2 regions of the Geobacillus stearothermophilus ATCC 12980 genome follow, and region 2 is predicted to be linked to the other one. Evidence: predicted binding sites of a transcription regulator. Region 2 holds the regulator's gene; the other holds the start of a gene.

Region 1 (14,953 bases), 460 kb from region 2:
ACTTCAAGGCCGATGATTTCCGGCGCGATGATTTCGTTGACGTTTTCGACCGCTTTTAACACCCCTTTGCCGAGGTAGCGGTTTTTGTCGCCGTCGCGCAGTTCGACTGCTTCATATTCCCCAGTCGAGGCGCCGCTTGGCACCAGGGCGCGGCCGAAACCGCCTTCTTCTGTATACACTTCCACTTCTACGGTTGGGTTGCCGCGCGAATCGAGCACTTCGCGAGCGTAGACATCGATAATGGCAGACATGGGAACACACTCCTTTTCGTATCGTTTTCTCAAGATCATCATTATTTGACAATCAACGATTTCCCCGTCATTTCTTTCGGCTGCGGCAAGCCGAGCAAATCGAGCATCGTCGGCGCCAAATCGCCTAAGATGCCGCCGTCTCTAAGCTTGATGCCTTTTTTCGTCACGATGACCGGCACCGGATTCGTCGTATGAGCCGTTTGCGGCTTGCCGTCCGGCGTCAATACTTCATCGGCGTTGCCGTGGTCGGCGGTGATGATGGCGATGCCGCCTTTGGCCAAAATGGCATCGACGACTTTGCCGAGGCATTCGTCCACTGCCTCCACCGCCTTGATCGTCGGTTCGAGCTTGCCCGAATGGCCGACCATATCCGGGTTGGCGTAGTTCAAAATGATCGCATCGTACTTATCGGCTTCAATTTCCTTGAGCAGCGCATCGGTCACTTCATAGGCGCTCATTTCCGGCTTCAAGTCATACGTCGGCACTTTCGGCGAGTTGATCAAAATCCGGTCTTCGCCTGGAAATTTCTCTTCGCGGCCGCCGCTCATAAAAAACGTCACGTGCGGATATTTTTCGGTCTCGGCGATGCGCAGCTGGCGCAGTCCGTGCTGCGACAGCACTTCCCCGATCGTGTTGTCCAAGTTCGTCGGCTTGAACGCCACGTACCCTTTCACCGTTTCGCTGAAATGGGTCAAGCAGACAAAGAACAAATGCTTCGGATGTTTCGGGCCGCGGTCAAACTCGCGGAAATCTTCGTTCGTAAACGTGTTTGAAATTTGGATCGCCCGGTCAGGGCGGAAATTATAGAAGATAATCGCGTCATTGTCTTGAATCGTCGCCACCGGCCGGCCGTCTTCGCGGACGATGACCGACGGCAGGACGAATTCGTCGTAAATGCCGTGTTTGTACGAGTCCTCGATGCACTCGAGCGGATCGCGGTACGTCGGCCCTTCCCCGTACACCATCGCCCGATACGCCTTTTCGACGCGGTCCCACCGCTTGTCGCGGTCCATCGAGTAGTAGCGGCCCGATAACGTCGCGATTTCGCCGACGCCATATTCCTTGATTTTTTCCTGCAGTTCTTTAATGTATTGCGGCGCTGTTTGTGGGCCGACGTCGCGGCCGTCCAAAAAGCCGTGGATGTACACGCGCTTCACGCCTTCTTTCGCCGCCAAGCGCAAGAGGGCGTACAAATGGTGAATATGGCTGTGCACCCCGCCGTCGGAAAGCAAGCCGAACAAATGCAAACTTGTCCCGTGTTGTTTCACATGGTTCATCGCCGCCAAAAACGTTTCATTTCGGTCAAACTCGCCTTCGCGAATGGCAATGTTGATTCGCGTTAAGCTTTGGTACACAATGCGCCCGGCGCCGATGTTGAGATGGCCGACTTCCGAGTTGCCCATCTGCCCTTCCGGAAGCCCGACCGCCTCGCCGCACGCCTTGAGCGTTGTGTGCGGGTATTCGTTCCAATAGCGGTCAAAGTTCGGTTTGTTCGCCTGAGCGACCGCATTGCCGTACGTTTCGTCGCGCAGCGCAAATCCGTCTAAAATGATGAGCGCAACCGGTTTTTTACTCATGACGCCCCGCCTCCACCAATTGCAAGAATGAAGCCGGCTCGAGGCTCGCCCCGCCGACTAAGGCGCCGTCGATCTGTTGTTGCGCCAAGAAGTCGCGGATGTTGTCTGGTTTGACGCTGCCGCCGTATTGAATGCGGATCGCTTCCGCCGCCTCCGGGCCAAACAGGCGCGAAACAACCGAACGGATATGGCCGCAGACGCTGTTGGCGTCTTCCGGTGTTGATGATTTGCCCGTCCCGATCGCCCAAATCGGCTCGTAAGCGATGACCGCTTGCTTCACTTGTTCCGGCGTCAAGCCGGCGAGCGCTTTTTCCACTTGCGAGGCGACAACCGCGTTCGTCTGCCCCGCTTCCCGCTCCTCAAGCGATTCACCGCAGCAAATAATCGGTATAAGCCCGCGGGTGAAGGCGGCCAACACTTTTTTGTTCACGGTCTCATCTGTTTCGGCGAACATTTGCCGGCGCTCCGAATGGCCGAGGATGACGTACGTGACGCCGAGGTCTTTCAGCATGACCGGGCTCACTTCGCCTGTGTACGCCCCTTGATCGGCAAAGTGCATCGTTTGCGCCCCGATTTTTAAATCCGTGCCGTCTGCCGCTTGCACCAACCGATCCAAAAAGAGAAACGGCGCGCAAACGACGGAATCGACTTCGTCGGCCGGCGGCACGTGCCCTTTTACGTCCTCGACAAATTGAACCGCTTCCGCTAATGTTTTATGCATTTTCCAGTTGCCTGCAATGATCGGTTTTCTCATCGTTCACCCTTCCTTTCAATGGGCGGAGTCAGCCGCCATGCGCCAAATCCGGCGCCGTGGGTCATTTGTCTTCGAGTGCGACGACACCCGGCAGCTGTTTTCCTTCCATAAACTCGAGCGAAGCGCCGCCGCCGGTGGAGATATGATCCATTTTGTCGGCCAAGCCGAATTTCTCAACCGCCGCCGCCGAATCCCCGCCGCCGATGACCGAATAGGTGTCGAGCGCTTCCGCCAGTGCTTCGGCGATCGCTTTTGTCCCGTGGGCGAACGCGTCCATTTCAAAGACGCCCATCGGGCCGTTCCAGACAACGAGCTTCGACTCGCGAATGACATCGCGGTACAATTCGCGCGTTTTCGGGCCGATGTCAAGCGCCGACCAATCGGCTGGAATCGCGTCAATCGGCACGACTTTCGTGTTGGCGTCGTTCGCAAACCGGTCGGCGACGACCACGTCCACCGGCATATAAAAACGGACGCCTTTTTCTTTCGCCTTTTCCATAAACGATTTGGCGAGTTCGATTTTGTCCTCCTCAAGCAGCGACTTGCCGACGTCATGGCCGAGCGCTTTGACGAACGTATACGCCAGTCCGCCGCCGATGATCAAGTTGTCGACTTTTTCAAGCAAATTGTCGATGACGCCGATTTTGTCTTTCACTTTCGCCCCGCCGATGATCGCTGTAAACGGGCGGTCCGGATTCGAAAGCGCCTTGCCAAGCACTTCAAGTTCTTTTTCCATCAAAAATCCGGCCACCGCCGGCAAGTAATGGGCGATGCCTTCCGTCGACGCATGAGCGCGATGGGCGGCGCCGAACGCATCGTTGACATATAGATCCGCAAGCTCCGCAAACGCTTTGGCGAGCTCGGGATCATTTTTCTCTTCGCCAGGGTAAAAACGGACGTTCTCAAGCAAGAGCACATCGCCTTCGTTCAAACGGTCGACCGCCGCTTTCACCTCATCGCCGACCGCTTCATTCGTTTTGGCAACCGGCCGTTCAAGCAGCTCGCCGAGCCGCTTCGCAACGGCATCCAAACGCAATTCTTCGACCACTTTTCCTTTCGGGCGGCCGAGGTGGCTCGCCAAAATGACTTTCGCCCCGTGCTCGATCAAATAGCGGATCGTCGGGAGTGCGGCGCGAATGCGCGTGTCATCGGTGATAGCGCCTTGCTCCATCGGAACGTTGAAATCGACGCGGCAAAAGACGCGCTTTCCCCTCACATCAACGTCGCGGATCGTCTTCTTGTTCATCGTTCGTGCCCCCTTTTGGCTACAGTTTGGACAAGGAAAAGGAGTGGGGATCATTTCCCCGCTCCCCTCCATTTTCCTATTATAGACTTGAACAGGCGGAAAACTCAGCGCCAAGCTGGTTTTACAGCCCTTTCGAGGCGATGTAGGCAGCCAAGTCGACGACGCGGTGCGAATAGCCCGTTTCGTTGTCATACCACGAAACGACTTTCACCATTTTGCCATCAATGACCATTGTCGACAACGCGTCGATCGTCGACGAAACGGTGCTGCCATTGTAGTCGCGCGACACGAGCGGTTCTTCGCTGTAGGCCAAAATGCCTTTCAGCTCGCCTTCAGCTGCTGCTTTCAACGCGGCATTCACTTCTTCGACCGTCACTTCTTTTTCCAATTCCGCCACCAAGTCGACAACGGATACGTTCGGCGTCGGCACGCGCATCGCCATGCCGTTCAACTTTCCTTTCAATTCCGGCAAAACGAGCGCGACCGCTTTCGCCGCCCCGGTCGTCGTCGGAATGATCGATTCGGCCGCGGCGCGAGCCCGGCGCAAATCTTTATGCGGCAAGTCCAAAATTCGTTGGTCGTTTGTGTACGAGTGAACGGTCGTCATCATGCCGCGGACGATGCCGAATTGTTCATGCAGCACTTTGGCAAACGGCGCCAAGCAGTTCGTCGTGCACGACGCGTTCGAGATGACATGATGGGCTTTCGGATCGTATTTGTCTTGGTTGACGCCCATGACGATCGTAATGTCTTCGTTTTTCGCCGGGGCGGAAATGATCACTTTTTTCGCACCCGCTTCCAAATGTTTGGCGGCGTCTTCGCGTTTCGTGAAGCGGCCGGTCGACTCAACGACGATGTCAACGCCGATCTCGCCCCACGCCAAGTTCTCCGGATCGCGTTCCGCCTTGACGATGATTTCTTTGCCGTTGACGACCAAGTTGTTGCCGTTCACTGACACTTCGGCATCCAAACGGCCATGGACAGAGTCGTACTTCAACAAATGAGCAAGCGTATTCGCATCGGTTAAATCGTTCACCGCCACCACTTCAATGTCCGGGTTTTTCAATGCCGCGCGGAAGACGTTGCGTCCGATGCGGCCAAATCCGTTGATTCCCACTTTGACTGCCATCTTATTTTCCTCCTTGCGATTGGATTGTATCAGCAAGGGAGATTACTCCCCTACGAACGCTTTTGCGGCTCCTTCGTCCGTCACCAATATCGAGTGCGGCGCCCGTTTCATGTACGCGCGAATGGCTTTCGCCTTCGACGCCCCTCCGGCGACGGCGATGACATGCTCGACATGCGGGAGGTGTTCAAGTTGAATGCCGACTGTTTTCACTTTATGGACGACGTCGCCGTACTCGTTGAAATAGTAGCCGAACGCCTCGGCGGCCGCATGGCGGGCGATGATGTTCTCCATCTCTACAGGCGGCGTCTTCCGCCGCTTGGCCATCGTCACCGCTTCACCGATGCCATGGACGACCATGCGGCATGATTGGATGAGCTCAAGCACTTCTTTCACCGCCGGCTCTTCGACAAGCGACGCGTACGCTTCATCGCTCAGCTGGTCAGGCACGTGCAGCAACCGATAGCGGCCCATCGCTTTTTCCGCCATTTTCGCACAAATCGTGTTCGCCTGATTCTCGACATCTTCGCCAAGGCCGCCGCGCGCCGGCACGAACAACACATCACGAAGCTTCGAATCCGGCGTCATCATCTCCGCGACCGCCGCCATCGTCGTTCCGCCGGCCACGGCGACGATGTCCCCGGGCTCAAGCAGCTCCTTCATGCAGGCGACACACGCTCTACCCATTTCTTTTTTTACCCAAGGGGAACGGTCGCTATCCCCGGCAACGACAATCACCCGCGGAATGCCGAGCTGTTCCTGCAGCGCGGCTTCCAGCTCTTTGAGTCCGAGCGCTTCCCGCATCAAATCATTGAGCGTATGAAGGAGCGCCTGGCCTTCCTCCGTCAACCGCATGCCCGACACATCGGTGGAAAGCAAGTTTTGTCCTTTCAAAAATTCTGTTTCCGACCGGAGAACCCGCTCGCTCATGCCGAGGCTCGCCGCCAGCGCCCGCCGCCCGATCGGCGCCATAAGCGAAATAGAGTACAAAATTTGATATCGTTTTTGCATAACGTCAAGCAAGTCGGGCGATAATTTTTTTAATGCCTCTACTAACGGTTGCATCGATCCTTTCCCTTAGCAGAACATAGGGACGTTTTTTGTCCCGGTATGACATATTATGTCCCGCCAATCGATAAAAAATTCCTCCCGCGCTATTTTCATTATAGCAGGAGGACGATAGCAGTTCAACTATTTTTTGCCCGCCGCAACCGTTTTCTCACCGTTTCTTTTTCAATCATCCCATACCCGATTTCTTCCCCGTCAAGCTCGACGACCGGAATCATCAACTGATATTTCTCGAGAAGCGCGTCGTCTTCATAAATATCGATCTCTTCCATCGTAAACCGATAGTCTGCCTGCAGCTCCGTCAAAACCGCTTTCGCTTTGTCGCAAAGCGGACAGTTCGTCTTCGTGTACAACCGGATGTGCATCGCGTTCTTCCTTTCTTTCACCGGTCGCATCAAGCTCCGGTGTATTGCTTTCGTTTCGCCGAAGAAGGAATGCGCAGCTGCTCGCGGTATTTGGCGACCGTGCGGAGCGAAATGGCGATGCCGTATCGGCCATGAAGCAAATCAGCAAGCTGTTGGCCAGAAAGCGGCGTCTGTCGGTCTTCCGCCGCGATCAGCTCTTGGATGATCGCTTTCACTTGAGCGGAGGAAAGCCACCTCGATCGTTTCCGCCAGCTCGTCGCGCTCAGGAAGACGTTCAAGCTGCAGCAAGAGGCATTCCGCCAAATCGCGGGCGCCGACTCCCGGCGGGTCGAGCGACTGCACAAGGCGCAGCCCCCGTTCCATCTCTTGTTCCGATGCGGAAAACCGCGCCGCCAGCTCGGCAAGCAATGAAAAACGACCGCAAACGCGGTCGTATCAAGGGGGTTGGGAATCTCAATCCGAACTTGTCAGATCGTTGGAACGCCCTCGGCAGGATTCGAACCCACGCTAAGAGAACCGGAATCTCTCGTGCTATCCACTACACTACGAGGGCATGGAAGTTCATGATTTCTCTATTTCGTTCCGTTGCATGTTCTATTATAGCAGGATCGTGCAAAAATGCAAGGGGAAAATGCAATAAAAAAACAGGAAAAATCAGGCCTTTGTTCCTTCCACATCAATGCCACCGCCACAGGCAACTGGTTAAAAAAATAAAAAAGCGGTTATGATGAAAAGAGGGATGTTCCCGCTAGCCGCGAATATGTTATAAAGAATGGGGAAGGTCGTTTTGTTTGACCTTCATTGACCATTCGTGTATGATGAAGGCGTACATATTGATCCATTAGGATGGAAAAGGAGGCGTTTTGGGATGTATTTGATTCCGACTGTCATCGAACAGACGAACCGCGGGGAGCGGGCGTACGACATTTATTCGCGCTTATTGAAAGACCGAATCGTGTTCCTTGGCAGCCCGATCGACGACCAAGTGGCCAACTCGATCGTGTCGCAGCTGTTGTTTTTGGCGGCGGAAGACCCGGACAAAGATATTTCCTTGTACATCAACAGCCCGGGCGGCTCGATCACAGCTGGCCTGGCGATTTACGACACGATGCAGTTCATCAAACCGGACGTATCGACAATTTGCATCGGCATGGCCGCTTCCATGGGGGCGTTTTTGCTTGCCGCCGGTGCGAAAGGGAAACGGTTCGCCTTGCCAAACAGTGAAATCATGATCCACCAACCGCTCGGCGGCGCCCAAGGGCAGGCGACGGAAATCGAAATCGCAGCGAAGCGCATTTTGTTCTTGCGCGACAAATTGAACCGCATTTTGGCGGAAAACACCGGCCAGCCGATCGAAGTGATCGAACGCGATACGGACCGCGACAACTTCATGACAGCGCAAAAAGCGATGGAATACGGCATTATCGACCGGGTGCTGACGCGCGCTGATGAAAAATAAGGCATGCACACGTTGGTAGAACCGCTATAGAGCTGCGCCTGCACCGACATTGACGAAAAAAGGCTGCTTCCGACAAAAACGGAGCAGCCTTTTCCATTCCTTTCCCCGCCAGCCCCACACGCTGCTTTACTTTTCCTTTTGCACATAGGCGGCGAGCTTTTCGATCGCTTCTTGCTCATCCGGACCGTCGGCAATGAGCGTGATCACCGCTCCATGGCCGATGGCGAGGCTCATCAAGCCCATAATGCTTTTCGCGTTCACCTGTTTTCCATCTTTTTCCAAAAACACATCAGCGGAAAAACGGTTCGCTTCTTGGACAAACAACGCCGCCGGGCGCGCCTGCAGCCCGGTTTCTAATTTTACTTTCACTTGTTTTTCCACCATTCTCCATCTCCCCTTTACAGCGATTTATGGAAATCGATCGGCTTTCCAGCCCGCAGCCGCTCCGCGATCTCATCAATTTTGCGTAGCCGGTGGTTGATGCCGGATTTGCTGATTTTGCCGCCGGCGACCATCTCGCCAAGCTCTTTCAGCGTCACGTCTTGATGCTCGATGCGAAGCTTCGCGATTTCCCGCAGCTTCGCTGGCAAGGCGTCGAGGCCGATCGTCTCGTCGATGTAGCGGATGTTTTCCACCTGGCGAAGCGCAGCGCCGATCGTTTTGTTCAAATTGGCCGTCTCGCAATTGACAAGCCGGTTGACCGAGTTGCGCATATCGCGGACGATGCGGATGTCTTCAAAGCGGAGCAGCGCCTGGTGAGCGCCGATGATGTTCAAAAACTCGGCAATTTTCTCTGCCTCTTTTAAATACGTAATAAACCCCTTTTTCCGTTCCAACATTTTCGCATTTAAAAAAAAGTGGCTGTTCATCAGTTCACATAAAGAGCGGTTATGATCCTCGTACAAAGAAAAAATCTCCAAGTGATACGAGGACGTCTCCGGATTGTTGACCGAGCCGCCGGCCAAAAACGCACCACGCAAATACGAGCGCTTACAGCATTTTTTCTTGACAAGTTCCGGATCGATGTCATGAATGAACGAAAAATCGCCGTTCCAAATGCAAAGATCACGGAGCAGCGGGGCGGCGCCGTCGGTAATGCGGACGATATACACGTTATTTTTCTTTAAACGCATTTTTTTGCGGACAAACAGCTCAACCGCGACGTCATACCCTTTTTTCAACAGCGTATAAATGCGCCGGGCGATCGCCGCATTTTCCGTTTGGACATCGACCGCCATCCGCCCGCCGGAAAACGACAGTGAGCCGTTCATGCGCAACAGCGCCGACAGCTCGGCCCGCAAGCAGCAGCGCTTGACCTCTAAATTCGTCAGCTCCTTCTTCGTTTCGGACGCAAAAGACATGATCGTTCCACCTCCATTCGCTCCCGTACCGGCCGGTTGGAGGTGCCCAACTCTCGGCGCGGCCATGCGGCCGCCGCCCCTCGCGCCCCGTCTCCTTGGCCTATGCGTATGCGGATCAGGCACACAGCGCCCGCCGTCTAGCAGCGGGGAAGCAGCCCGAGAAGGAGGGCGGCGACTTTCCCTGTATTATGGCGAATGACCCCATCATCGTACGTAACAATATCGTCACGGATCACCTGCACGCCGAGCGTGCCGCTGTCATCATGCACCGGCTCGGCCCGCTCCTCTTCATACCGGCGGCGGATGGATTCCGGAATCGCCCCGCTGTTGACGATGACGGCATCCAAAAACGGGACGCCAAGATGGTCATGAAGCGCCTTCACATGGTCGCTCACCGTATAGTGCGGCGTCTCGCCGGCCTGGGTCATAATGTTGCATATATAGACTTTTTTCGCCTTCGCCTTGCACACTTCCTGCCCGATTTTCGGCACGAGCAAGTTCGGCAAAATGCTTGTGTACAGACTCCCCGGGCCGATGACAATCAAGTCGGCGCCGCGGATGGCGGCGGTCGTCTCCGGCAACGGTTCAATATCTTCCGGGGTTAAAAACACCCTCTTAATTTTTTTCCCCGCGCCAGGAATTTTCGACTCGCCCGAAATAATGGTACCATCTTCCATTTCCGCGTGCAACACGACGCTTTTGTTCGCCGCCGGCAACACTTGGCCGCGTACGTTCAACACTTTGCTCATTTCGCGGATCGCCTTCACAAAATCGCCGGTGATCGATGTAAGCGCCGCCAAAATCAAATTGCCGAGCGAGTGTCCCGATAAGCCGTTGCCGTTTTGAAAACGGTGTTGAAACAGCTCAACAATAAGCGGTTCGACATCAGACAGCGCGGCGAGCACGTTGCGCACATCCCCAGGCGGCGGGATGTGCAGTTCGTCCCGGAGCCGCCCGGAACTCCCCCCGTCATCGGCGACGGTGACGATAGCCGTCAAGTCAAGATCGTGCTGTTTCAGACCCCGAAGCAGGACGGGAAGCCCAGTGCCGCCGCCGATGACGACGATCTTCGCTGCTCGTTTGTCTCTCATCGATGCGCTTCCTTTCTCCTCTCCATGTCCCGGTGCGAGACAACCGTTTTATAATTGGCGGAAAAATGGCGGGCGATATGCTCAGCGAGCGCCACGGAACGATGCTGACCGCCCGTGCAGCCGATGGCGATCACCAGCTGGCTTTTTCCTTCGCGCTGGTAATACGGCAGCATAAACGCCAGCAAATCAATCAGCTTTTCCAAAAACTTTTGCGTTTCTCCCCATTTGAGCACATATGACGCCACTTCCTCATCGAGCCCGGTTTTCGGCCGCATATGCTCAATGTAGTGCGGGTTCGGCAAAAAGCGGACATCAAACACCAAGTCAGCGTCAATCGGGATGCCGTATTTAAATCCAAACGACATAACGTTGACCATAAAGCCGGACTGGGCGTGCGATGAAAACTGGCGGACGATTTTCTCCCGCAGTTCGCGCGGCTTGAGCCCAGTCGTGTCATAAACGATTTGCGCCCGCCCTTTGAGCTCCTCAAGCAGTTTCCGCTCCAGGCGGATGCCTTCAAGCGGCGGCTCATTCGGCGCGAGCGGATGCGTCCGCCGCGTTTCTTTATAGCGGGCCACAAGCGTCGAGTCTTGCGCATCCAAAAACAAAATTTGCGGCATAATCCACGCCTGCCCGGCCAACTCATCGAGCGCGGCAAACAAGTGGTCGAAAAAGTCGCGGCTGCGCAAATCCATGACGAGCGCGACTTTATTCATTTTATTCCCGGACTCTTTCACAAGCTCCAAAAACTTCGGCAACAGCGTCGGCGGCAAGTTGTCGACGCAAAAAAAGCCGAGGTCTTCAAAGCTTTGGATCGCCACCGTTTTGCCTGCCCCGGACATGCCGGTGATGATAACGAGTTGAATCGGTTGCTGCGCCCCGTGTTTCCCCATTTTTCTGCTCCCCTTCCGCTAACTTGGATCAAGACGATATGAAAGCAGCTCAAACTCCTCCGTATATACAAACGTTCCGTACATGACCCCTTTGCCTTTGACAGCGTATTCTAAAATATGGTAGTCTCCTGGGGCCATCGGCAACGTGGACAGCGCTTCAACCTTATGCCAAGCGAGCGTCCCTTCTTCGGAAGACGGCACGTTTTCGCCGATGAAGTCGTCGGCGAAAAACGTAAACATCATCCACTCCGATACCGTTTCATTCCCGTTTTTCATCACGATCGTAAAGACGCCTTTCAGCTCTGGATTTTTCAAATAAATGCCCGTCTCTTCCCGGTATTCACGAATGCATGCTTCGCGCACCGTCTCACCGGGCTCCATTTTCCCGCCCGGAGCGACCCACCAGCCGCGCCTCGGCTTTTGCAACAGCAGCACTTGGCCGTCTTTATATAATACGCAGTTTGTCACCCGTTGCAATTCGTCCACCCCAACCATCCGCAAACACGCACATAATCATCTTTATTTTACCATAAATAGTTAGGCCGCTCCACCTTCAAACCGCTGGAAACCGTCCGCTTCCCGTCTGCAAAAACCTCGGGGCCCAACATTCCGCTTCCAGCCGAAAGACGCCATCCCCGCCGTTTCAAGCGAAACGGCAGGATGCAAGCGCCCGGCAAAAAAAGAGACGCGGACAAACGCCCGCGCCAAAAAGGATCTATATAAAAGGGGGTCAATTACTTACTTATAGCATACGACAAATGTGTTGCGCCCGTGTTACATCTGGGTTAAATAACCATTACGATTTGATTGCGATTTGGTTACCGGATCAGCTGACCCCTTGCTTATGGAGCTTTTCTTTCAGTTCCTCAACGTAATGCTGGGCGCTTTGCGCGGCGATGCTGCCGTCGCCGGTAGCCGTCACGATTTGCCGGAGCGTTTTTTCCCGCACATCACCGGCGGCGAAAATGCCCGGCACTTTCGTCTCCATCTTTTCGTTCGTGACGATATAGCCGTTTTCATTCGTGATGCCAAGATTGGCAAACGGCTTCGAGAGCGGCACCATCCCGATGTAAATGAAAACGCCGTCGCACGGAAATTCGCGCTCCTCGCCCGTTTGCGTATGCACAAGCGTCACGCTGCCGACTTTTCCGTCCTTTTCGTTGATTTGTTTCACCGTATGGTTCCAGATGAAATCAATTTTTTCATTGGCGAACGCCCGGTCTTGCAAAATTTTTTGCGCCCGCAGCTTGTCGCGGCGGTGAACGATCGTCACTTTATTGGCAAACCGCGTCAAATAGACGCCCTCTTCGACCGCTGAGTCGCCCCCGCCCACGACAACCAAATCTTTCCCTTTGAAAAACGCCCCGTCGCACACCGCACAGTACGAAACGCCGCGGCCGCCGAGCTCCGCTTCACCCGGTACGCCGAGTTTTTTATATTCCGCTCCGGTGGCGATGATGACCGCGCGGGCCTTGTACTCTTTGTCGCCGACGATGACCGTTTTGTACGCCTCGCCATCGATGATTTCTTTCACATCGCCGTATGCGTACTCCGCGCCGAATTTTTTCGCATGCTCAAACATTTTCGTCGCCAATTCCGGGCCTAAAATCGTTTCAAAGCCAGGATAGTTCTCGACTTCCTCAGTGTTGACCATCTGCCCGCCCGGGACGCCACGCTCGATCATCAGCGTCGACAAATTGGCGCGCGATGTATAGACAGCCGCCGTCAGCCCAGCCGGCCCGGCTCCGGCAATAATGACATCGTAAATTTTTTCGTCTGCCACACCGTCCACTCCCTCGCTTGAGAATCATTCCATTTTCATCGTATAAAAGTCGATTCGCCCTGTCTATTGATTTGCTCATGTATAGAGACGGCGCGCTTTTTGCACGTATTTTTGCACCGTCGACGCCGAAACGCCGTATTTGGCCGCCATCTCTCTTTGCGTCACACGCTCTCCTTGCTGACGACGCCACATGTATTCAATCGCCGCCGCCCACGCCGCTCCGTTCGCAAACCGTTCGCCATCGGCCAGCGGATGGACGGCAATCGCAAACGCAAAGCGGCAGAGTGCTTCCTTTTCTTCATTATTTGCCGAAAGCGCATCGACCATACGGCCGACGTTCCCCGCCCGGGCGGACGAGCCGTCGGTCAAGCCAAATAAAAACGAGTCGATGAATGGACGCAAGCGCGGGTCGGCCGGCAACAAGCGGCAGATCGCCAGCGACATGGCCGTTTCCTCCGCTTGCTTCGAGCGGCTGAACAAATATAAGCCGTACAACTGGTCAGCCAATCCTTCCTGCTCAATCCAGCGGATGATGCGGGCAAACGCTTCGTCGAACGACGGAACAGCCCACGGCTCCTCGCCGCGCTTTTCCGGATGAAACACGAGAAACTCTTCCCACATGTTCCGAGCGAGCGATTCATGCCCCGTATGGTAGGCGGTGCAGGCGAGCCAGTAGTAAAACGGCCCGTCGCCGCGAAAGCCGCTTTTGTACAGGCGGTGCAGCCAGCGGAACGCCAAATCGAACCGCCCGACAAGCGCGAACGTCGCCCCGAGCTTGTATTGATGCTCATGGAAAAACGGATAAAGCCCGGCGAGCGTCCGGCAAAGGGAAGAGACTTGCTCCTGATCATGCAAGTAATACGCGAAAACGAGCGCATTGCAAAGCGCATGCAAATTGCCGGGATCGCGTTTGAGCACTTCACGCACTTTCTGTTTCGCTTTGTCGACATCGCCGCTGTAAAAATAAGCAAGCGCCAGGTTGTTGTGCGCCGCCCACACGTCCGGATAGCGGACGACAATCGCCTCGAGCGCCTCAATCGCTTCCGCAAACCGCTCCTCCTCAAGCAAACGGCGGGCCCGATCCTCCAGCACCATCAGTTGCTCCTCTTCTTCCGTCCATTCTGAGCCATCGAGCCGAAGCAGCTCAAGCAAGTCGGCGGCATCGTCGGCAAACTCCCCGTCCGGCTCATTCGCCAAGTACTGTTCAGCGTATTGCCGAGCCTCGCGGAACAAGCCGAGGCAGGCGAAATTGTTCGCCAAAAAATACAAACAGTCGTCCATCGTTTCATCGAGATCATGAATAATTTTGAACAGCCATTGGTTTGAAAACTGGTATTCACCAAGTTCAGACAATACTAGCGCCAGCTGCAGGGCAAACGACGCATCGCGCTCATCCAAACGGACGGCGCGCTCGAAATACTTCCTCGCCTTATGCAAATCGCCCCGATCGTATGCTTTCATTCCTTTTTTGAAAAAATACTCTCCGTTCTGGATAAACGGCACAATCGTCGCTTTTCGTGATGACTGCTTCAGTTGTTTTCCCATTCTGTCCTCCGTTGTCCGTAAAATTCGTCGAGCAACAGTATATCATATTGGCCGCTGAAACAAACAACAAAACTCAGCTCAAAAACATGGCAGCAGCGCCATTGCCGTCCGCCAAACGGCGGAGACGTCAAAAAAGGATGCCCCGCCCTCCGGCTGCCTCCGCGGTTCGCTCACGCGAGCCATGAGCCCGGCAGTCTGAGTGGCGGGCATCCCGTTTTTCCATTCCTCCGTTTCCAATCGTTCCCGTGAACAAGCCTTCGCCAACCATCGGCTTACGATTAGGTTTGTTCCGCTGCTTCCGTTTTTTGTGCGTGCCGCTCGGCAAGCGTTGCCAGCACGGCGTCAAGCGGCAACTTTTGTTCCCGCAACAGCACAAGCAAATGGTACAACAAATCAGCCGCTTCCCATTTCAGCTCGTCATGACTCCGGTTTTT
Region 2 (14,953 bases):
ACGCGCACATCTTTTGCCATCGTCCAACCCTCCACTTTCATCCAAACTTGTACCCTTATTGTACCGTTTATCGCGGCAAAGTTCAAAACGGACGGCTCGCCCCATTCGGCGCCTAACGGTTGCGCCTTACTCCCCGCTCTTTTTAAGCAACACGACCGCTTGGGCGGCAATGCCTTCCCCGCGCCCGGTGAACCCGAGTTTTTCCGTTGTCGTCGCCTTGACGTTCACTTGTGTGCGCTCGGCTTCAAGCAGGCGGGCGATCACGGCTTTCATCTCCTCAATGTACGGAGCCATTTTCGGCTTTTGAGCGATAATCGTACAGTCGGCGTTCACCAATGCATACCCTTCCTTCCGGACGAGCGTCCATACGTGCGCCAACAATTCGGTTGAGTCCGCGTCTTTATAGCGCGGGTCATCATCAGGAAAATGCCGTCCGATATCGCCGGCGCCAATCGCTCCAAGGCACGCGTCCGCCACCGCGTGGAGCAGCACATCGGCATCCGAATGGCCGAGCAGCCCTTTCTCATGCGGAATATGTACGCCGCCAATGATAAGCGGACGCCCTTCAACGAGCTGGTGAACGTCAAACCCTTGTCCGATGCGAAACATGTCTTCACCTCCGTTTACTCTGCGACGCGGCTCGCTAAAATCGCCTCGGCAAACAAAATGTCTTCCGGAGTCGTCAGTTTAATGTTGCGGTAGTCCCCTTCTACAATTTTCACCGGCTTGCCGAGCCGCTCGACGAGGCTGGCGTCGTCCGTGCCAAGATAGCCTTCCCGTTTCGCAGCCTCATGCGCCTCGGCGATCAAAGACAGACGAAAAGCTTGTGGCGTCTGCACCGCCCACAAGCTGGAACGATCAATCGTCTGTTCGACAAACAAACCGTCCACTTTTTTGATTGTGTCTTTCACCCGCACAGCCGGGACCGCTGCCCCGTATCGGGCGGCTGCATCCGCCAGCTCATGCAAATGGCGGACGTGAATAAACGGGCGGGCGCCGTCGTGGATCAGGACAATGCCCCGTCCCTCTAACGCCTGCAGCCCGTTATAGACGCTATGTTGCCGCTCCTCGCCGCCCTCAGCGAACGCTGCCACTTTTTTGATACGAAAACGAACGACAAGTTGCTCAAAGCGGCTTCGCTCCGCCGGATTCACGACAAGCACGACGCGGGCGCACCGTTCATCGCGGTCGAACACCTTCAGCGTCCGGACGATGAGCGGTTCGCCGCCTAGTTCAATAAACTGCTTATTCATACCGGCGTTCATCCTCTTTCCTTGTCCGGCCGCCAAGACAATCGCTTCGTAGTTCATTGGACGTTTCCCCTGTTCTGTTTACAGCGCTTTTTGCAACAGCTTCAGCTTGGCAAAAATCATTCTCCCCGCAGATGTTTGTAACACGCTGGTGACTAGGACGTCAACCCGTTTGCCGATATATTCTTTGCCGTCTTCGACAACAATCATCGTTCCGTCATCCAAGTAAGCAACGCCCTGGTTATGTTCCTTTCCGTCCTTAATGACATGCACATTCAGCTCCTCGCCCGGCAGGACGATCGGCTTGACGGCATTAGCCAAATCGTTGATATTAAGGACGCGCACGTTTTGCAGCTCACACACTTTGTTCAAGTTGAAATCGTTTGTGACGACGACGCCTTGAAGCTGTTTGGCTAGTTTGACGAGCTTGCTGTCGACTTCTTGCACATCGCTGAAGTCGGCCTCATGAATTTCCACCTTCATCGCCATCTCTTTTTGAATGCGGTTTAAAATATCCAAGCCGCGGCGGCCGCGGTTTCGCTTCAGCACATCGGAGGAGTCGGCGATATGCTGGAGCTCCTCTAACACAAAACGGGGAATGACAAGCGGGCCTTCCAAAAACCCGGTTTGGCAAATGTCCGCGATCCGCCCATCGATGATGACGCTTGTGTCCAAAATTTTCACCGCTCCACCTTTCGGCGCCTCGTTCTCGGTTTCTCCGCCTTTTTTCTTTGTCATTCGATTGGAAAGAGAAAATAAGTTCATCAGCTCATTCCGTTTCTTTAAGCCGACACGAAACCCTAAATAGCCAAGCAAGATCGTCAAAAAAATCGGCAGCACCGTGTTCAACACTTGAATTCGAAACGATTGCAGCGGCATGACGACCAAAAACGCAATAATAAGACCAAAAATCAGCCCGAGGCTGCCAAACAGCACGTCAGCAGCAGGCGCCCTTACCAATGTTTCCTCGACCCAGCGCACCATGTCCACAACATAATCCACAAGCCAAAACGTCAACAAAAAGAAAAGAACAGCGCCCAACACCGCCAACGTATAGGAATTATGGATGAGCGGCATGTCGCTTACATTCAACAGCGCAAGCAAATCAGGCAAAAACATGGCGCCCAGCGTTCCGCCTACGGCGAAAAAAAATAGTTGTACGACACGTTTGACCATCGGCTCATCTTCACCTCCCTATCTAACATTATAAACAGTTTCCAATGTTTGAAACCAACCGAAACCCAATTTTTAACCATTTTTGAACATTCGACATCCGCTTGTAACAATTCGCGCTGGACGCCTGTGCACAGCGGAAGGACGTTGCCCCCCTATATATATTTACGTTGTTCGAAACAAAAAGTTCGGTCATTTCATGCAAAACATGATCGGGGCGGAGCAAGAGGATGCTTTAGCGAGCGCCCCCAGCCGTTTCCTATTTGCCCGTTCCCCCGAAGAAAGCATTCAAATCATCGTATGCTCGAGCGCCTCAGCCACATGGGAAACGCCGATCACCTGAACGCTTGCCGGCGGCTGCCAACCTGCCAAATTGTTTTTCGGTACAATGACACGGGAAAAACCTAGTTTGACAGCCTCTTGCACACGCTGTTCAATGCGGGAGACACGCCGCACTTCCCCGGTCAACCCGACTTCACCGATAATGACGTCGGTCGGATTGGTCGGCCGATCGCGAAAGCTTGAGGCGATGCTGACGGCGATGGCTAGGTCAATGGCCGGCTCATCAAGCTTCACTCCGCCCGCCACCTTCAAATAGGCATCTTGGTTTTGCAACAGCAGCCCGACCCGCTTTTCCAATACGGCCATAAGCAACGACACGCGGTTATGATCGAGGCCGGTCGCCATCCGCCTCGGGTTGCCGAAGCTTGTCGGCGAAACGAGCGCTTGAATTTCCACCAGAACCGGGCGCGTCCCTTCCATGGCCGCCACCACCGTCGAACCCGCCGCCCCGTGCGATCGCTCTTCCAAAAACACTTCGGACGGATTTTCCACTTCCCGCAGCCCGATGTCGCGCATTTCAAAAATACCGATTTCATTCGTCGAACCGAAGCGGTTTTTCACCGCCCGCAAAATGCGGTACGTATGATGCCGCTCCCCCTCAAAATAAAGGACGGTATCGACCATATGCTCGAGAATGCGCGGCCCGGCGATCGCCCCTTCTTTCGTCACATGGCCGACGATAAAAATGGCGACGCCTTTTGTTTTGGCGATTTTCATCAACTCAGCGGTGCACTCGCGCACTTGGGCGACACTGCCCGGCGCTGACGTAATATCCGTCCGGTACACCGTCTGGATTGAATCAATCACGACACAGGAGGGCTGAATCGTTTCAATCGCTGATACAATATATTCCAAATTCGCCTCCGCTAACACATACAGATGATCGGACTCGGCGCGAAGGCGCCCAGCGCGCAGTTTTACCTGTTTGACGGATTCCTCGCCCGATACATACAACACTGTATGCCTAGCCGCCAGTTGCGCTGAGGCCTGCAGCAACAGCGTCGACTTGCCGATGCCGGGGTCGCCGCCGATTAAGACGAGCGACCCTTTGACGATCCCCCCACCGAGCACGCGATTGAACTCTGCACTGTTCGTTTCGATGCGCGGCTCTTGCACCGCGGCAACGGCAGTAATCGGAACCGGTTTAGCGGACCCGGACGGCTCCGAATGGAGAAATGCCCCACGCACAGCGGTTCTGACCGGCTCGATTTCCTCGACGAATGAGTTCCACGTTTGGCATCCCGGGCAGCGGCCGAGCCACTTCGCCGATTCGTATCCGCACTCTTGGCAAACAAATTTCGTCTTCTTTTTCGCCATTGAACTAACCCTTTCTCTCTTGTGTTCCATATGGAAAAAAGGTATGGGCAGCATCGTGCCGCATACCTTTTTTCATCACATCACGGCCTGTTTTGCCAATACGACAAATTCCCCATCTTTCACATCAACGACGACTTTTTGTCCTTTGGCGATCGTGCCTTTTAACAGTTCTTCGGACAAACGGTCTTCAATATGTTTTTGCAAAGCGCGGCGCAACGGGCGAGCCCCGTATTCCGGATCGAAACCTTCAGCAGCGATTTTCTCAATCGCCGCCTCCGTCAATTCAAGGTCAATATCTTGCTCTTTCAGCCGTTTCACCAGCGTATCAGCCATCAGACGGACAATTTGTTTTAGATGGTCTTTTTCAAGCGAATGGAAGACGATAATTTCATCGATCCGGTTCAAAAACTCCGGACGGAACGCTTTTTTCAGCTCATCCATGACCTTGCTTTTCATGTCTTTGTATTGCTGGTTTCCATCCTGGATGTTAAAGCCGACATACTTGTTCCGCTTCAAAGCATCCGCGCCGACGTTCGATGTCATAATGATGATCGTGTTGCGGAAGTCAACCGTCCGCCCTTTCGAGTCAGTCAACCGCCCGTCTTCGAGCACCTGCAGCAAGATGTTAAACACGTCCGGATGCGCTTTTTCCATCTCATCCAACAGAACGACCGAGTATGGCTTGCGACGCACTTTTTCGGTCAGCTGACCGCCTTCTTCGTAGCCGACATACCCCGGCGGCGAACCGATGAGCCGCGATGTCGAGTGTTTTTCCATATACTCGGACATATCGATGCGAATGAGGGCATCTTCATCTCCAAACATTGCCTCGGCCAATGCACGGGCCAATTCCGTTTTCCCGACGCCGGTCGGGCCGAGGAAAATGAACGAACCGATCGGGCGTTTCGGGTCTTTGAGGCCAGCCCGGGCGCGGCGCACCGCTTTGGCCACCGCTTTGACCGCCTCGTCTTGGCCGACGACGCGCGAATGCAAAATTTCTTCCAGTTTCAACAGCCGCTCGGTTTCCGTCTCGGCCAGCTTCGATACCGGAATCCCGGTCCAACTCGAGACGACCGCGGCAATGTCTTCGACCGTCACTTCCAAATTTTCTTGGCCTTGTTTTTCTTTCCACGCACGTTTCGTTTCTTCAAGCTCTTCACGCAGCCGCTGCTCCATATCACGCAGCGACGCCGCTTTTTCAAATTCTTGGCTTTGCACGGCCGCATCTTTCTCTTTTCGCACTTCTTCAAGCTTTTGCTCCAGTTCTTTCAGTTTCGGCGGCGCCGTGAACGAACGGAGACGCACTTTCGAGCAAGCTTCATCAATCAAGTCGATCGCTTTATCCGGCAGGAACCGGTCGGTAATATACCGGTCGGAAAGTTTGACTGCCTGAATGATCGCCTCATCGGAAATCGAGACGCGATGATGCGCTTCATACCGGTCGCGCAGCCCTTTTAAAATTTGAATCGACTCTTCAACTGTCGGCTCATCGACGTGAATCGGCTGGAAGCGGCGCTCGAGCGCAGCATCTTTCTCAATGTATTTGCGGTATTCATCAAGCGTTGTCGCACCGATACATTGCAATTCTCCACGCGCCAAGGCCGGCTTTAAAATGTTCGACGCGTCGATGGCCCCTTCGGCTCCGCCAGCGCCGATTAACGTATGGAGTTCATCGATGAACAAAATGATATTGCCCGCCTGGCGAATTTCGTCCATCACTTTTTTCAGCCGGTCTTCAAATTCGCCGCGGTATTTCGTCCCGGCGACGACCGTCCCCATATCGAGCGTCATGACCCGTTTGTCGCGCAGCGTTTCCGGCACTTCGTTGTTGACGATTTGCTGGGCCAATCCTTCCGCGATCGCTGTTTTTCCAACCCCCGGTTCACCGATGAGCACCGGGTTGTTTTTTGTCCGTCGGCTCAACACTTCAATAACACGCTGAATTTCTTTGCTGCGGCCGATGACCGGATCAAGCCGCCCTTCGCGGGCAATCGCCGTCAAATCGCGGGCAAGGCTGTCAAGCGTCGGCGTGCTTACATGCGAAGCCCCCCCACCGCCGTGGCCCGATACCGATTCATTGCTGCCGAGCAGTTGCAACACTTGTTGGCGCGCCTTGTTCAAGCTCACCCCGAGGTTGTTCAGCACGCGAGCGGCCACGCCTTCCCCCTCGCGGATCAAGCCAAGCAAAATATGCTCCGTGCCGACATACGAATGGCCAAGTTTCCTCGCTTCGTCCATTGACAGCTCGATCACTTTTTTCGCCCGCGGCGTGTAATGGAGCGTATGGGACACTTCATTGCCGCGGCCGATGAGCGATTCGACTTCTTTTTGGATTTTATCCGGGTCAAGTCCAAGCGCCATGAGCGCTTTAGCAGCGATTCCTTCCCCCTCACGGATCAGCCCAAGCAAAATATGTTCGGTTCCGATATTGTTATGGCCGAGGCGGATGGCTTCCTCTTGCGCCAACGCCAGCACTTTTTGCGCCCGTTCCGTAAATCTGCCAAACATCATCGTTCATCACCCTCCATCTTTCTTCGTGTTTCCATCCTTAAGCGTTCCCGAATCAACGCCGCCCGGCGGACATCCCGTTCCTCAGGGCGAAGCACCCCTCCGGCATATTGTTGCAAAAATCCTGGCTGCGTCAAAATCATCAGCTCATTTAAAATGTTGCGCGAGACGTTTTTGATATATCCTAAATCGATCCCTAAACGCACATCCGACAGGCATTGCGCCGCCTCCTTCGAATCGATGACGCGGCAGTTGGCCAATATGCCGTATGAACGGAATACCTTGTCTTCTAATTGTATGCCCAACGTTTTCACTAATGCCTGGCGAGCCGCCCTTTCTTGGGCGATGAGCTGCTCAACGATCGTATGCAAATCAGCGACAATATCTTCTTCTGATTTTCCGAGCGTAATTTGGTTCGAAATTTGGAAAATGTCCCCTAAAGCCTCACTTCCTTCCCCGTACGTGCCGCGGACGACGAGTCCCAACTGGTTGATGGCAGGGATGATGCGGTTGATCTGCTGCGTCAGCACCAGCGCCGGAAGATGCATCATCACCGACGCCCGCAACCCCGTTCCGACGTTCGTCGGACAGCTCGTTAAGTAACCAAGCCGTTCATCGAACGCATAGTTGACATGCCCTTCAATCCAATCATCCAACTCGCTCGCCGCCTCAAGCGCCTCGGCAAGCTGAAGCCCTGGAAACAGACACTGAATGCGGATATGGTCTTCCTCGTTGATCATAATGCTGATTTCCTCATTTTCCGAAAGCAGGCAGGCGCCAAACGGCGAATCTTCAGCCAAATGCGGGCTGATTAAGTGCTTTTCCACCAATACCCGTTTTTCAATCGGTTGAAGCTCCGACATTTTCAACAGTTCAAACCGTCCCGCTTCCCCATACGGACGATGGACGAACGCGCGCTCAAACAAGGCAACGATTTGTTTCGCCTCTTCGCTGCTAAACAGCGTTGGGAAACGAAAATCAACAATATTGCGCGCCAGCCGGATGCGGCTGCTCAACACGATGTCCGAATTCGGCCCCTCCTGGCTCATCCAAGCGCTGACCGCTGTGTTGAAAAACTTTCCAAATGACATACCGCTACATCTCCCCCTCTCCACGTCGGCGAAGTTCGTCCTCTAACGAACGAATCTGGTCGCGCACCTCGGCCGCCCGCTCAAATTCCTCGCGGGCAACTAATTCCTGAAGCTTTTGTTTCAACGTGGCCAGCTGCTTCCGCAAATGGAGGACGCCGCCTTTTCGCTTCGGAATTTTCCCTGAATGAGCAGTATTTCCGCTATGAAGCCGTTTTAAAATCGGCGGAAGGTAACGGGCAAACGTCCGATAGCAGTCGGCGCAACCGAACCGCCCAATTTGCGTAAACTGGTGGTATGTCATTTGGCACGTCTCGCATTGAAGCAAATCCGGATTCGGGAACGCATTGGCCGTCACTTCTTTCATCGGAGCTTGAAAGTTGAGAAGCCCCGCTAACAAATTGTTGAGCGGAAAGTCGTCATGGCCATAGAGCATAAACGTATGACCATGTTCTTTGGCGCATTGCTCGCAAAGGTGAAATTCCGTTTTTTCCCCGTTGACTATTTTCGTAAAATGCATCGTCGCCGGGCGTTGCTTGCATTCTTGGCAAATCAATGCCTTCCCCTCCCCTACTTATACTTTAGCGACGTCAGCATCGCCTTTAACATGCGCGCCCGCAGTTCATCCCGCTCGGGCAAATCGATATATAAAACGGAGCGATCCATCACGCTCAACATCATTTTCGCTTCCCGCTCCGAAATCACCTTTTCTTCCATAAGTCGTTTTATCACATCTTCGGCGCTCGACTGGCTGATGCGGTGGTCGATCAGCTCGAGCAACTGGTCAATCAGCTGCGCCTCGCTTTTCGTCTTTACTTTCATAATGCGGATATAGCCGCCGCCACCGCGCTTGCTTTCAACAATATATCCGCGCTCGAGCGTGAATCTCGTGTTGATGACATAGTTGATTTGCGAGGGAACACATCGGAATTTATTAGCAATTTCACTTCGTTTAATTTCAACGATGTCTTGGTCGCTCATATTGAGTACTTGCTTCAAATATTGCTCGATAATGTCGGAAATGTTTGGCACTCTACCTCCCACCTTCCTCACAACCAAGCTGCTCCCTGCCCAATAATAAACGGGCATTCCTTGGGAAGAAGCATCACCGCCATCTTGTTGACTTTGACTATATTTGACCTTGCTTTTACTATACAATGTATGACGAAAAATTGCAAGGGCTACCGAAACAAGGGAGACTATCTATAGAATATCCGTTTTTTCGCCCAGTAAAACGCTTCTCGGTCAGATAAACGAAAAAGCACGCTTTTTCTCCTAATGAAGAAAAAGGCGTGCTTTCTGCTTAGCCTAGCAGCGACCTACTCTTGCAGGGGCGCTGGCCCCAACTACCATCGGCGCTGGAGGGCTTAACTTCCGTGTTCGGGATGGGAACGGGTGTTTCCCCTCCGCTATCACCACTAGGCCATATGAGGTTGTTAGGAATTCGTTCCCTGAAAACTAGATAACCGTTTCAGGAAGAAGCCGGGACGCTTTCACTTTTCATTGTCTAGCTCCGGCTCGCCGCCGCTCGCCTGCGCTTTTCGCTGTCTAGTTCCGGCCGCCATCGGCTCGCGACGCTTCGGTCCTGCTGCGGCGGGCTAAGCCCGCTCGCAGGCCCTCCAGCGCGCCTCGCCGATAAGCAGGCGGCCTCCACTTTTCTTGTTAGGTTAAGCCCTCGATCGATTAGTATCCGTCAGCTCCACGTGTCGCCACGCTTCCACCTCGGACCTATCGACCTCGTCATCTTCGAGGGATCTTACCCGCCTGACGCGGTGGGAAATCTCATCTTGAGGGGGGCTTCACGCTTAGATGCTTTCAGCGCTTATCCCGTCCGCACATAGCTACCCAGCGGTGCCCCTGGCGGGACAACTGGTACACCAGCGGTGCGTCCATCCCGGTCCTCTCGTACTAAGGACAGCTCCTCTCAAATTTCCTGCGCCCGCGACGGATAGGGACCGAACTGTCTCACGACGTTCTGAACCCAGCTCGCGTACCGCTTTAATGGGCGAACAGCCCAACCCTTGGGACCGACTACAGCCCCAGGATGCGATGAGCCGACATCGAGGTGCCAAACCTCCCCGTCGATGTGGACTCTTGGGGGAGATCAGCCTGTTATCCCCGGGGTAGCTTTTATCCGTTGAGCGATGGCCCTTCCATGCGGAACCACCGGATCACTAAGCCCGACTTTCGTCCCTGCTCGACCTGTCCGTCTCGCAGTCAAGCTCCCTTGTGCCTTTGCACTCTCCGAATGATTTCCAACCATTCTGAGGGAACCTTTGGGCGCCTCCGTTACCTTTTGGGAGGCGACCGCCCCAGTCAAACTGCCCGCCTGACACTGTCTCCCACCCCGATAAGGGGTGCGGGTTAGAATTTCAATACCGCCAGGGTGGTATCCCACCGCCGCCTCCACCGAAGCTGGCGCTCCGGCTTCCCAGGCTCCCACCTATCCTGTACAAGCGATACCAAAATTCCATATCAGGCTGCAGTAAAGCTCCACGGGGTCTTTCCGTCCTGTCGCGGGTAACCTGCATCTTCACAGGTAGTATAATTTCACCGGGTCTCTCGTTGAGACAGCGCCCAAGTCGTTACACCTTTCGTGCGGGTCGGAACTTACCCGACAAGGAATTTCGCTACCTTAGGACCGTTATAGTTACGGCCGCCGTTTACTGGGGCTTCGGTTCGCACCTTCGCTTCCGCTAAGCGCTCCCCTTAACCTTCCAGCACCGGGCAGGTGTCAGCCCCTATACGTCGCCTTTCGGCTTCGCAGAGACCTGTGTTTTTGATAAACAGTCGCTTGGGCCTTTTCACTGCGGCTCGTTCGGGCTCTTCACCCAAACGAGCACCCCTTCTCCCGAAGTTACGGGGTCATTTTGCCGAGTTCCTTAACGAGAGTTCTCCCGCGCGCCTTAGGATTCTCTCCTCGCCTACCTGTGTCGGTTTGCGGTACGGGCACCTCTTCCCTCGCTAGAGGCTTTTCTTGGCAGTGTGAAATCGGGGACTTCCGGATGACTCCGTCGCCATCACCGCTTGGCCTTACAATCCGCGGATTTGCCTACGGATCAGCCTTGCGGCTTGGACAGGCTCTTCCAGCCGCCTGCTCGCCCTATCCTCCTGCGTCCCCCCATCGCTCAAACGGGAAGGAGGTGGTACAGGAATCTCAACCTGTTGTCCATCACCTACGCCTTTCGGCCTCGGCTTAGGTCCCGACTAACCCTGAGCGGACGAACCTTCCTCAGGAACCCTTAGGCTTTCGGCGCAGAGGATTCTCACCTCTGTTTTCGCTACTCATACCGGCATTCTCACTTCTAAGCGCTCCACCAGTCCTTCCGGTCTGGCTTCAACGCCCTTAGAACGCTCCCCTACCGATGACCAACGGTCATCCCGCAGCTTCGGCGGCACGTTTAGCCCCGGTACATTTTCGGCGCAGAGTCACTCGACCAGTGAGCTATTACGCACTCTTTAAATGGTGGCTGCTTCTAAGCCAACATCCTGGTTGTCTTTGCAACTCCACATCCTTTTCCACTGAACGTGCACTTTGGGGCCTTAGCTGGCGATCTGGGCTGTTTCCCTCTCGACCACGGATCTTATCACTCGCAGTCTGACTCCCGGGCATAAGTCGTTGGCATTCGGAGTTTGACTGGGTTCGGTAACCCGATGAGGGCCCCTAGCCCAATCAGTGCTCTACCTCCAACACTCTCCATCCCGAGGCTAGCCCTAAAGCTATTTCGGGGAGAACCAGCTATCTCCAAGTTCGATTGGCATTTCACCCCTACCCACACCTCATCCCCGCACTTTTCAACGTGCGTGGGTTCGGGCCTCCAGCCGGTGTTACCCGGCCTTCACCCTGGACATGGGTAGATCACCTGGTTTCGGGTCGACGACGACGTACTTTTCGCCCTGTTCAGACTCGCTTTCGCTGCGGCTCCGCCTCTTCGGCTTAACCTCGCACGCCATCGTCACTCGCCGGTTCATTCTACAAAAGGCACGCCATCACGCATGAACGCGCTCTGACTACTTGTAGGCACACGGTTTCAGGTTCTCTTTCACTCCCCTTCCGGGGTGCTTTTCACCTTTCCCTCACGGTACTGGTGCACTATCGGTCACTAGGGAGTATTTAGCCTTGGGAGATGGTCCTCCCTGCTTCCGACGGGATTTCCCGTGTCCCGCCGTACTCAGGATCCGCTCGGGAGGGAACGAAGTTTCGACTACAGGGCTGTCACCTTCTCTGGCCGGCCGTTCCAGACCGGTTCGTCTACCCCGTTCCTTTCTCACTCCCACAATGAGCGGTCCTACAACCCCAAGAGGCACGCCTCTTGGTTTGGGCTGTTCCCGTTTCGCTCGCCGCTACTCAGGGAATCGCGTTTGCTTTCTTCTCCTCCGGGTACTAAGATGTTTCAGTTCCCCGGGTGTGCCCTCCATGCCCTATGGATTCAGGCATGGATACTGCCCCATTACGGACAGTGGGTTCCCCCATTCGGACATCTCCGGATCAACGCTTGCTTACAGCTCCCCGGAGCGTTTCGGCGTTTGCCCCGTCCTTCATCGGCTCCTAGTGCCAAGGCATCCACCGTGCGCCCTTTCTAGCTTAACCTACAGCGCTCTCGGCTTCTTCCTTATTGTCTAGCGTCGGCTCGCCGCCGCTCGGGGTCAAATAACCTTCGCCTTCCGGGTGCAAGCACCCTTGCAGGCGAAGAACATTTGCCCATCGCGGCGAAACGCTCGCCTCCGCTTTTCCGGTTATCTAGTTTTCAAGGAACGATTTTTGTCATTGAGAGAACATGACTCGCTCCCTCAAAACTGAACGAAACAGAAGCGCTGTGTATCGACAGTTGGCCATTGCGGCCTTCGCTTTTCGTCTTGTCTAGCTCCAGCGCCTGGCTCTCTTCTGCCAAATAACCTTCCCCCTCGGGGTGCCAGCACCCCTCCGGGTGAAGAACATTTGGCTTCGAGAGCCGAACGCGGCGCTTCCGCTTTTCGTCCTTAGAAAGGAGGTGATCCAGCCGCACCTTCCGGTACGGCTACCTTGTTACGACTTCACCCCAATCACTTGCCCCACCTTCGGCGGCTGGCTCCCTTGCGGGTTACCTCACCGACTTCGGGTGTTGCAAGCTCTCGTGGTGTGACGGGCGGTGTGTACAAGGCCCGGGAACGTATTCACCGCGGCATGCTGATCCGCGATTACTAGCGATTCCGGCTTCATGCAGGCGAGTTGCAGCCTGCAATCCGAACTGAGAGCGGCTTTTTGGGATTCGCTCCCCCTCGCGGGTTCGCAGCCCTTTGTACCGCCCATTGTAGCACGTGTGTAGCCCAGGTCATAAGGGGCATGATGATTTGACGTCATCCCCACCTTCCTCCGACTTGTCGCCGGCAGTCCCTCTAGAGTGCCCAACCGAATGCTGGCAACTAGAGGCGAGGGTTGCGCTCGTTGCGGGACTTAACCCAACATCTCACGACACGAGCTGACGACAACCATGCACCACCTGTCACCCTGTCCCCCCGAAGGGGGAACGCCCAATCTCTTGGGTTGTCAGGGGATGTCAAGACCTGGTAAGGTTCTTCGCGTTGCTTCGAATTAAACCACATGCTCCACCGCTTGTGCGGGCCCCCGTCAATTCCTTTGAGTTTCAGCCTTGCGGCCGTACTCCCCAGGCGGAGTGCTTATCGCGTTAGCTGCAGCACTAAAGGGTGTGACCCCTCTAACACTTAGCACTCATCGTTTACGGCGTGGACTACCAGGGTATCTAATCCTGTTTGCTCCCCACGCTTTCGCGCCTCAGCGTCAGGTGCAGGCCAGAGAGCCGCCTTCGCCACTGGTGTTCCTCCACATCTCTACGCATTTCACCGCTACACGTGGAATTCCGCTCTCCTCTCCTGCCCTCAAGTCCCCCAGTTTCCAATGACCCTCCACGGTTGAGCCGTGGGCTTTCACATCAGACTTAAGAGACCGCCTGCGCGCGCTTTACGCCCAATAATTCCGGACAACGCTCGCCCCCTACGTATTACCGCGGCTGCTGGCACGTAGTTAGCCGGGGCTTTCTCGTGAGGTACCGTCACCGCGCCGCCCTCTTCGAACGGCGCTCCTTCGTCCCTCACAACAGAGCTTTACGACCCGAAGGCCTTCTTCGCTCACGCGGCGTCGCTCCGTCAGGCTTTCGCCCATTGCGGAAGATTCCCTACTGCTGCCTCCCGTAGGAGTCTGGGCCGTGTCTCAGTCCCAGTGTGGCCGGTCACCCTCTCAGGCCGGCTACGCATCGTCGCCTTGGTGAGCCGTTACCTCACCAACTAGCTAATGCGCCGCGGGCCCATCCGCAAGTGACAGCCCAAAGGCCGCCTTTCAACCGAAGACCATGCGGTCTTCGGTGTTATCCGGTATTAGCTCCGGTTTCCCGGAGTTATCCCGGTCTTGCGGGCAGGTTGCCCACGTGTTACTCACCCGTCCGCCGCTGACCGAATCAAGGCAAGCCCCAATCCGGTCCGCTCGACTTGCATGTATTAGGCACGCCGCCAGCGTTCGTCCTGAGCCAGGATCAAACTCTCCAAAGAAAGTTGATTGGCTTTTGCTTCGGCCAATGCGGACCTCTGCTTTTCGTATTGTCCAGCTTCGGTCCGCCGCCGCTCGGGGTCAAATAACCTTCACCTTCCGGGTGCAAGCACCCTTGCAGGCGAAGAACATTTGCCCGTCGCGGCGACCCGCGAACCTCCGCTTTTCGTCGCGCTTCGTTTCGTTCAGTTTTCAAGGAACGATAATGGAGCCTATCGGGATCGAACCGATGACCTCCTGCGTGCAAAGCAGGCGCTCTCCCAGCTGAGCTAAGGCCCCATGCGGACGCTATCGGGAAGACAGGATTTGAACCTGCGACCCCATGGTCCCAAACCATGTGCTCTGCCAAGCTGAGCTACTTCCCGCTAACGCGCTCGAGAGGATTCGAACCCCTAACCTTCTGATCCGTAGTCAGATGCTCTATCCAATTGAGCTACGAGCGCAAGTGCCGAGGGCCGGACTCGAACCGGCACGGTAGTTACCTACCCCAGGATTTTAAGTCCTGTGCGTCTGCCAATTCCGCCACCCCGGCTAACAGGCAAATAAATGGAGCGGAAGACGGGACTCGAACCCGCGACCCCCACCTTGGCAAGGTGGTGTTCTACCACTGAACTACTTCCGCCCAAATCATTATGCGGGTGAAGGGACTCGAACCCCCACGCCCGTAAAGGGCACTAGACCCTGAATCTAGCGCGTCTGCCAATTCCGCCACACCCGCAAATATATAGTTGGTG

The links. The regulator CtsR, encoded in region 2, represses protease genes until heat stress. The targets are predictions, from matches to a motif close to ATGGTCAATAAAGGTCAAACA.
Region 1: a site for CtsR is predicted at 7,176-7,196, ahead of clpP (ATP-dependent Clp endopeptidase proteolytic subunit ClpP). Genes of this name have one in related genera too.

What each region holds. Positions count from the first base shown of each region.
Region 1 is NZ_CP128494.1:2,457,124-2,472,076, forward strand. Features, by position in the region: gene eno (phosphopyruvate hydratase) at 1-251, opposite strand, end outside; gene gpmI (2,3-bisphosphoglycerate-independent phosphoglycerate mutase) at 293-1,828, opposite strand; gene tpiA (triose-phosphate isomerase) at 1,821-2,582, opposite strand; gene QSJ10_RS13460 (phosphoglycerate kinase) at 2,644-3,828, opposite strand; gene gap (type I glyceraldehyde-3-phosphate dehydrogenase) at 3,950-4,957, opposite strand; gene QSJ10_RS13470 (sugar-binding transcriptional regulator) at 5,000-6,019, opposite strand; gene QSJ10_RS13475 (glutaredoxin family protein) at 6,142-6,387, opposite strand; gene QSJ10_RS13480 (RNA polymerase factor sigma-54) at 6,417-6,665, opposite strand; partial or broken gene QSJ10_RS15680 (hypothetical protein) at 6,694-6,750, opposite strand; tRNA gene QSJ10_RS13490 (tRNA-Arg) at 6,869-6,940, opposite strand; gene clpP (ATP-dependent Clp endopeptidase proteolytic subunit ClpP) at 7,256-7,846, shown strand; gene QSJ10_RS13500 (HPr family phosphocarrier protein) at 7,973-8,230, opposite strand; gene whiA (DNA-binding protein WhiA) at 8,245-9,207, opposite strand; gene QSJ10_RS13510 (gluconeogenesis factor YvcK family protein) at 9,345-10,298, opposite strand; gene rapZ (RNase adapter RapZ) at 10,295-11,191, opposite strand; gene QSJ10_RS13520 (NUDIX hydrolase) at 11,210-11,686, opposite strand; gene trxB (thioredoxin-disulfide reductase) at 12,018-12,974, opposite strand; gene QSJ10_RS13530 (tetratricopeptide repeat protein) at 13,050-14,519, opposite strand; gene hisIE (bifunctional phosphoribosyl-AMP cyclohydrolase/phosphoribosyl-ATP diphosphatase HisIE) at 14,798-14,953, opposite strand, start outside.
Region 2 is NZ_CP128494.1:88,809-103,761, reverse strand. Features, by position in the region: gene gltX (glutamate--tRNA ligase) at 1-20, opposite strand, end outside; gene ispF (2-C-methyl-D-erythritol 2,4-cyclodiphosphate synthase) at 127-609, opposite strand; gene ispD (2-C-methyl-D-erythritol 4-phosphate cytidylyltransferase) at 624-1,310, opposite strand; gene QSJ10_RS00530 (PIN/TRAM domain-containing protein) at 1,332-2,426, opposite strand; gene radA (DNA repair protein RadA) at 2,712-4,082, opposite strand; gene clpC (ATP-dependent protease ATP-binding subunit ClpC) at 4,158-6,593, opposite strand; gene mcsB (protein-arginine kinase McsB) at 6,590-7,681, opposite strand; gene mcsA (protein-arginine kinase activator protein McsA) at 7,686-8,234, opposite strand; gene ctsR (transcriptional regulator CtsR) at 8,249-8,710, opposite strand; rRNA gene rrf (5S ribosomal RNA) at 8,985-9,101, opposite strand; rRNA gene QSJ10_RS00495 (23S ribosomal RNA) at 9,342-12,269, opposite strand; gene QSJ10_RS00490 (hypothetical protein) at 12,427-12,570, opposite strand; rRNA gene QSJ10_RS00485 (16S ribosomal RNA) at 12,663-14,221, opposite strand; tRNA gene QSJ10_RS00480 (tRNA-Ala) at 14,426-14,498, opposite strand; tRNA gene QSJ10_RS00475 (tRNA-Pro) at 14,511-14,584, opposite strand; tRNA gene QSJ10_RS00470 (tRNA-Arg) at 14,589-14,662, opposite strand; tRNA gene QSJ10_RS00465 (tRNA-Leu) at 14,666-14,751, opposite strand; tRNA gene QSJ10_RS00460 (tRNA-Gly) at 14,767-14,841, opposite strand; tRNA gene QSJ10_RS00455 (tRNA-Leu) at 14,853-14,937, opposite strand; tRNA gene QSJ10_RS00450 (tRNA-Lys) at 14,952-14,953, opposite strand, start outside.